Regions from separate parts of the Streptomyces sp. NPDC025793 genome, predicted to be linked through region 1. Evidence: riboswitches for the same ligand, from Rfam matches in the RefSeq annotation. Region 1 holds a riboswitch; the other holds the start of a gene.
The links. A riboswitch is a leader RNA that binds a small molecule or an ion and turns the genes downstream of it on or off. The one in region 1 is predicted to bind glycine.
Positions count from the first base shown of each region.

Region 2: linked by a shared signal. The riboswitch ahead of gcvP (aminomethyl-transferring glycine dehydrogenase) and the one ahead of gcvT (glycine cleavage system aminomethyltransferase GcvT) in region 1 are both predicted to bind glycine.

Region 1 covers NZ_JBVHMR010000037.1:52,275-56,208, forward strand. Annotated here, with positions in the region: gene gcvH (glycine cleavage system protein GcvH) at 1-165, opposite strand, end outside; gene gcvT (glycine cleavage system aminomethyltransferase GcvT) at 303-1,430, opposite strand; glycine riboswitch at 1,473-1,586, opposite strand; glycine riboswitch at 1,587-1,683, opposite strand; gene ACZ4MF_RS39265 (AAA family ATPase) at 1,847-2,491, shown strand; gene ACZ4MF_RS39270 (enhanced serine sensitivity protein SseB) at 2,559-3,350, shown strand; gene ACZ4MF_RS39275 (enhanced serine sensitivity protein SseB C-terminal domain-containing protein) at 3,517-3,934, shown strand, end outside.
Region 2 covers NZ_JBVHMR010000012.1:260,839-264,772, forward strand. Annotated here, with positions in the region: gene gcvP (aminomethyl-transferring glycine dehydrogenase) at 1-1,223, opposite strand, end outside; glycine riboswitch at 1,397-1,491, opposite strand; gene ACZ4MF_RS23950 (PRC-barrel domain-containing protein) at 1,611-1,982, shown strand; gene ACZ4MF_RS23955 (DNA polymerase IV) at 2,201-3,574, opposite strand; gene ACZ4MF_RS23960 (MerR family transcriptional regulator) at 3,712-3,934, opposite strand, start outside.

The DNA.
Region 1 (3,934 bases):
GTCACCCGCGGTCACGGTGGCGCCGGCCTCGGGGAGCTGGGCGTAGACCACATCGCCGAGCGCGTTGGCCGCGAACTCGGTGATGCCGACCGTCGCGACGCCGTCCTCGGCGGGCGACAGCCACTCGTGCTCCTTGCTGTAGCGCAGCTGCTGGGGGTTCTTCATGGCCTGAATTCTCCTGTACGCGCGGGAGTGCTGGTGAAGGGGGGACTGCGGAAACCGCTGGTGGGCGGGCAACTGTGCGCAGGGTCACGTACCTGCCACGGAATCGGGCCCGCGGGGGACGCGACCGCGCCCAGTCTCTACTTCTGGCGCTTGTAGAACGGCAGTGCCACGACCTCGTACGGCTCGTGGCTGCCGCGGATGTCCACGCCGACGCCCTCGGTGCCGGGCGCCGCGTGGCCCGCGTCGACGTAGGCCATGGCGATCGGCCTGCCCAGGGTGGGGGAGGGGGCGCCGGAGGTGACCTCGCCGATCACCTGGCCGCCGGCGACGACGGCGTACCCGGCGCGCGGGACGCGGCGGCCCTCGGCGATCAGCCCGACGAGCACCCGCGGAGGCTCGGACGCGGCGCGCTCGGCGGCCTGCGTGAGCGCCTCGCGCCCGACGAAGCCGCCGTCCTTCTCGAACTTGACCACGCGGCCGAGACCGGCGTCGAAGGGGGTGAGCGAGGTGCTCAGCTCGTGCCCGTACAGCGGCATGCCCGCCTCCAGGCGCAGGGTGTCGCGGCAGGACAGGCCGCACGGCACCAGGCCGACGCCCTCGCCCGCCTCGGTCAGCGCCTGCCACAGCTCGACCGCGTGCTCGGGCTTCACGAACAGCTCGAAGCCGTCCTCGCCGGTGTAGCCGGTGCGGGCGATCAGGGCGGGGACGCCGGCGACCGTGCCGGGCAGGCCGGCGTAGTACTTCAGGCCGTCCAGGTCGGCGTCGGTGAGCGACTTCAGGATGCCGGGGGACTCCGGGCCCTGGACGGCGATCAGCGCGTAGGCGTCCCGGTCGTCGCGGACCTCGGCGTCGAAGCCCGCGGCGCGCTCGGTGAGGGCGTCCAGCACCACCTGGGCGTTGGAGGCGTTGGCCACGACCAGGTACTCGGTCTCGGCGAGCCGGTAGACGATCAGGTCGTCCAGGATGCCGCCGTCGGCCCGGCAGATCATCGTGTAGCGGGCGCGGCCGACGCCGACGGAGGCGATGTTGCCGACCAGGGCGAAGTTCAGCAGGGCGGCGGCCTCGGCGCCGGTCACCGTGATCTCGCCCATGTGGGAGAGGTCGAACAGGCCGGCCCGGGTCCGCACCGCGACGTGCTCGTCGCGCTCGGAGCCGTAGCGCAGGGGCATGTCCCAGCCGGCGAAGTCGGTCATCGTCGCACCGAGCGAGCGATGGAGCGCGTCCAGCGCGGTATGGCGCAGCTCAGTGGGTTCGGTACTGCTCATCGGTCGGTCGTCTCCCAGGACAGCGGAACGGGCGAGGAACGTTCCTCCCCATCTGTCATCGGAACCTGAGAGGTTCGCCACGACCGCCACGGGGACGATCACGGCTTGCACCGTGGGTGGAGCCACTGCCGGCAGCGGCCCGCTTTTCAGATGTGCCTCGCCCGCGCGGTAACGGGGCCTGAGAGATTCAAGGGAGGGACTTGCTCCTTCGGCGCCCCAGCGCAGCTGCTGGGGACTCTCCCGCGCGGATTCAAGCGGCCGGTATGCAGTTGGCGGCCACATCATTGCACGCCGAGCGGGCTTTTGTAACCGGCCTGTGGCAGCACGCGGACCGTACTGCCGACCTCGGTCCATTACCTTCTCTTTACGTTTCACGGGCAGAGCTGTTACTGAACCGACAGGGGAGGACCGACATGGTGAACAGGACCCCGGTGTACGCCACCGTCACCAGCGGCGTCGCGGTGCCGAAGCAGCGCCGCGCCCCGGCCCCGGTCGTCCGGGACCTGCGCGACCGGGCCGGCCGCAGCCCGCACGCCCTGCTCTTCCGCGCCGAGGACCTGGTGGTGATCACGGGACTGCCCGGCAGCGGCAAGTCCACGCTGATGCGCCGCGCGGTCCCCGGCCGCCGCATCGACTCCCAGGACACCCGCGACCGCTGGGCCGCCCGCCTGCCCGGCTTCCTCCCCTACGCGCTCTACCGCCCCCTGGTCCGCCTCGCTCACTACGCGCGCCTGCGCCGTGCCCTGCGCACCGGCGAGGGCGTCGTCGTGCACGACTGCGGCACCCAGAGCTGGGTGCGCGGCTGGCTCGCCCGCGAGGCCCGCCGCCGCGGCGGCACCCTGCACCTGCTCCTGCTGGACGTCACCCCCGGCACGGCCCGCGAGGGCCAGCGCGAGCGCGGCCGGGGCGTCTCCCGCTACGCCTTCACCCGCCACCGCCGCACGACGGCCCGGCTGCTCGCCGCCGTCGAGCGGGGCGCGCTGCCGGCGGGCGTCGGCTCGGCGACCCTGCTGGACCGCCCCGCGGCGGACGCCCTGCGCCGGATCGCGTTCCCACGGTGAGGGGACGGTCACAGCAACCCGCTAGCCTTCATGGTCACAGCAGTGGTTCCCAGCAGGCGGTAGGCAGATGGACTTCCCGGCGGACATTCCCGCGGACTTCCCGGCACAGGCGCACCCCCACCCGCACGGCGGTTGGCCCGGCAACGAGCTGGAGGAGGTGCTCGCGGCCTCCCTCGGCGTACCCACCGCGGCCGGCCGGATCATCGAGGTCCTCGGCCGCAGCTTCCTGTGGATCCCGCTGCCCAACGGCGGCGGTCCGGGCAGCGGCCCGCTGGACCTGCCCACGCTGGAGATCGACGGCCAGGCCTACGTGCCCGTCTTCAGCTCGGAGGAGCAGCTGCGCCAGGCGGCCGGTTCCCACATGGGGTACACCATCGCCCCGGCCGTCGAGTTCGCCCGGGGCCTGCCCGCGCAGGTCGGCATCGCGGTGAACCCGGACGCGCTGGTCGGCATCCCGCTCCCGCCGGCCGCCGTGGCCGAGCTGTGCCGCGCCGGCCGTACCCCCCTCGACGGCGCGGACACCGGCGGCCGGGTCCGCCTCTTCGAGCCCGACTGGCAGGACGACCCGGTCGACTTCCTCGCCGCCGCGTCCGCCGAGTTCGCCGAGACCGGCGTGGTCCGCACGGCCCGCCGCTGCCTGGCCGCCGTCGAGACGGACGATCCGGTGATGTTCGTGGGCGTGGAGCTCTCCCGGTGGGAGGGCGACCTGCGCACCCTCCCGATGGAAGCCCTGGGCCGCGCCCTGGGCAGGATCCCGGTCGCCTGGCCGGTCAGCCTGGTCCTCCTGGACGTCACGGACGACCCGGTGGCGGAATGGCTGCGGGGGAATGTCAGGCCCTTCTATCAGTACGGCCACTGAAAGCGCCCCAAGGGGGGCGCGGGGCTGCGTCCGATATGCGGCTCCGCCGCGTGAGCGCGAGAAACCACAACGCACCCGCACTCGCGAACGAACCCGAAGCGGCACCCCGGCAGGCGCTTAAGCTGTCTCCACACACGGGGCACGGAAAACAGAAGGGCACGACAAGGTGAGCGCGAGCCACAGCGGCGGCCTCGGTAGCGTCGACCACACGCTGCGCCAGGTCACGCCCGGACGCTACGACGCCTACGAGGCCCTGCTGCGTGCCCTCGCCACCCCGTCCTCCGGCCAGATCTGGATGCTGCTGTGGCACGGCCAGGCCGGGTCCCCGGACGCCCAGTACGGGACGATGGAGGTCGACGGCCTCCCCTACGCCCCCTGCGTCACCTCCGCCCAGGAACTGTCGGCCAGCGGCTGGAACCGCTCCTACGAGGTCGTGGACGGGCTCGACGTGGCCCGCACCCTCTACCCGGACCACTACGGCCTGTGGGTCAACCCGCACGCCCCGGGCGGCGGCGTCGGCATCCCCTGGCTGGACCTGCGCCGCATCGCCACGGGCCTGGACCGCCAGCCCGCAGGCCCGCTCC
Region 2 (3,934 bases), on a different contig from region 1:
ACCTCGGCGGCCTTGCCGGGCACGCGCGCGGTGACGGTGTCGAAGAAGGCACCGTGGACGACCTCGACACCGCCGGCCCGCAGGCCCTCGGCGAGGAGCGTGGCGTACCGGTGCGTCCGCCGGGCGATGATCCGCAGCCCCTCCGGGCCGTGGTAGACGGCGTACATGCCGGCCATGACGGCGAGCAGCACCTGCGCGGTGCAGATGTTGCTGGTGGCCTTCTCACGGCGGATGTGCTGCTCACGGGTCTGGAGCGCGAGCCGGTAGGCCTTGTTGCCGTCGGCGTCGACGGAGACGCCCACGAGCCGGCCGGGCAGGCTGCGCGCGAACTTCTCCTGCACGGCCATGTAACCGGCGTGCGGACCGCCGAAGCCCATCGGCACGCCGAACCGCTGGGTGGTGCCGACCGCGATGTCCGCGCCCAGCTCACCCGGCGAGGTCAGCAGGGTCAGCGCGAGCAGGTCGGCGGCGACGGTGACGAGGGCGCCCAGCTCGTGCGCCTGGTCGATGACCGGCTTGATGTCGCGTACGGCACCGGAGGCGCCCGGGTACTGGATCAGTACGCCGTTGATCTCGCGCGCGGCGATGTCGGCCGGGATGCCCTCGCTGAGGTCGGCGACGACGACCTCGACACCGGTCGGCTCGGAGCGGGTCTCGATGACGGCGATGGTCTGCGGCAGCGCGTCCGCGTCGACCAGGAACAGACCCTTCTTGTTCTTGCCCATGCGCCGGGACAGCGCCATGGCCTCGGCGGCCGCCGTGCCCTCGTCCAGCAGGGAGGCACCGGAGGTGGGCAGCCCGGTCAGGTCGGCGACCATGGTCTGGAAGTTCAGCAGGGCCTCCAGCCGGCCCTGGGAGATCTCCGGCTGGTAGGGCGTGTACGCCGTGTACCAGGCCGGGTTCTCCATGACGTTGCGCAGGATGACGGGCGGTGTGAACGTCCCGTAGTACCCCAGGCCGATCATCGAGCCGAGCACCTGGTTGCGGTCCGCGAGCGCGCGCAGCTCGGCGAGCACCTCGGCCTCGGTGCGGGCGCCCGGCAGGTCGAGGGCGTCGGCGTTCTTGATCACGTCGGGGACCGCGGCGGCGGTCAGCTCGTCCAGCGAGCCGTAGCCGACCTGCGCGAGCATCTTGGCCCGCGCCTCCTGGTCGGGCCCGATGTGGCGCTGTTCGAAGGGAACACCCGCTTCGAGATCCGAAAGCGGAATACGGTGGGCGGTCATTGCGGAGGCCTCCTGGTCTGACGCGACCTTCGAAGGGCACCACGGTGCGGTGCCCCGACGGCCTCCCCCTCTGTCATCTCAACCTGAGAGCTTCACCGGGCGCCCGAGAGGCCCGGCTTTCACCGTCGGTGAGAGCGGAAGCCGTCGACAACCGCCCTGCTTTCCAGAGTGACCTCGTCCGTGCGGTACGTGAGCCTGAGAGATTCCGGGGAGGATTTGCTCCTTCGGCGCCTCCGAGGTGGTCGGAGGACTCTCCCGCACGGGTTCAGCAGCCGTTGTCAGACTACCAGCGAGGTCAACGCCCGAGCCCTCGAGTGGCCGCCTCCGCGAATCTGCTCTTTTGTAGTGGTTACGGATGAGTTGTGACCATGTGGAGGGAGAGCGACCGTGCAGACCGACATCGATCCGCGCAACCTGATCGGCCGCAAGGCGTTCGACCGCAGCGGCGCCAAGATCGGCACCGTCGACGAGGTGTACCTGGACGACGCGACCGGCATACCCGAGTGGGCGGCCATACGCACCGGCCTGTTCTCCCGTGACGCGTTCGTCCCGCTGGAACCGAGCGAACTCGTCGAGGGCACCCTCCACGTCCCCTTCGACCGCGCCCTCATCAAGGACGCCCCGGACTTCGGCGTGGGCCGCCATCTCTCCCCCGAACAGGAACTCCAGCTCTACCACCACTACGGCCTCGACACAGCCCTGCCTCCCACGCTCCCCGACCGGGACTTCGGCAAGCTGGCCGGGTCGGAGGAGACCTGAGGCCGGCGCGCCCCGCCAGGGGGTGTCGTTTGGATCATGCCGGCATCGCGGACCCTGGCGCGCGCTCCCCCAGAGGGGGCACACCCCCCAGCGGCGTTGTCGTCGATCGCCGACTCCCCCACGCTCGGCTTCGCTCGCGCGGGAGGGGCCCCACGACGCCGCTCGGCTCGGCCGGCAGGCGCCGTTCCTCACGGCCGGCCGATCCAACCGGCACCCCCTCAGGCCTCGGCAGGGTGGTCACGCCGGAGCTCCTCCTCCTGCGGATCCGGCACCAGCGGCAGCGGCTCCGCGGCCTCCAGCGCGGGGTCGTCGACGAAGAACGTCCGCACCCGCCCCGGAGGGGTCTGCGGCGTCTCGAACCGCACCGTCACCCGCCCCAGCCCGCTCCCCTGCACCCACCCGGGCCCGTACGCGACATGGCGCACGTCCTGCCCGGCCCGCCAGTGGCGCTCGACCGGCTCCGGCCGCTCCACCACGGCCTCGGCCACGACCTCCTCCGGCGTCTCCGCCGCCCGCGCGTCCATGGCCTGCGCGAACAGGTCCTCCTGCGTGTAGTCGGCGAGCCCGGAGACGCCCACGCCGAGCAGCCGCACCCCGCCGGTGGTGTCCACGGAGTCCAGCAGCCGGGCCGCCGCCTCCCGGACCACCGCCGGATCGTCCGTGGGCCCCCTGAGCGTCTCCGAACGGGTCAGCGTCGAGAAGTCGTACCGCCGCACCTTCAGCACGATGGTCCGCCCCGACAGCCCGGCCCCCCGCAGCCGCCCCACACACCGGTCCGCGAGCCGCTGCACCTCCATGCCGATCCGCAGCCGGTCATGGATGTCCACGTCGTAGGTGTCCTCGACCGACACCGACTTCGCCTCGCGCTCGGCCACCACGGGCCGGTCGTCACGGGCCAGCGCCATCGCGTACAACGCGTGCCCGTGCGCCTTGCCCAGCAGCCGGACCAGCTCGTCCTCACCCGCCTCGGCCAGCTCCTCGACCGTGGTGATCCCGGCCCGGCGCAGATGGTCCCCGGTCGCGGGGCCCACGCCCGGCAGGGTCCGCACCGGCATCGGCCCGAGCAGGGCCCGCTCGGTCCCCGGCTCGATGACCAGCAGGCCGTCCGGCTTGGCCTGCTCGGAGGCGATCTTCGCGAGCATCTTGGACGCGGCGAGCCCCACCGAGCCGGTCAGCCCCGTGACCGCCCGGATGTCCGCGCGCAGCCTGATCCCGGCCAGCCGCGCCGACTCCTCGTCCCAGGCCGTCCCGCCCGCCTCCAGATCCACGAACGCCTCGTCCAGACTGAGCGGCTCCACCAGCGGCGACAGCTCCCGCAGCAGCGCCATCACCTGCTCGCTGACCGCCCGGTACACCCCGAAGCGCGGCACGAGATACGCGGCGTTGGGCGCCAGCCGGCGGGCCTGGCCCATGGGCATCGCCGAATGCACCCCGAAGATCCGTGCCTCGTACGACGCGGTGGCCACCACACCGCGCGGTCCGAGCCCGCCCACCACGACCGCCTTCCCGCGCAGGCTCGGCTTGGCTGCCTGCTCCACCGAGGCGTAGAAGGCATCCATGTCGAGATGCAGGATGGTCGGCGCGTGTCTCACATCTCCGATGCTGCACCACGGCACTGACAATGCCGTGGTGCGGGACGCCCACCGTGCGACATCGCGCCGGATGCCGGCGGGCACCGGCTACCGGACGGCGACGGATCCCCGCTGTCGGACGGCGAGGGACACGGCGGTCAGACCGCTCGGTTGCGGCGGCGCGCCAGCTCGTCCGCGGGGTTGTGCCCGACGAGGGTCTCGCCCGTGTCGATGCGCTCGCCGTGCAGCTGGGAGAGCGCGCTTTCCACGTCCCGCCACACCACGCCGACGGCGATCCCGAAGATGCCCTGACCGCCCTGGAGCAGGGCGTGGACCTCGTCCGGCGAGGTGCACTCGTACACCGTCGCGCCGTCGCTCATC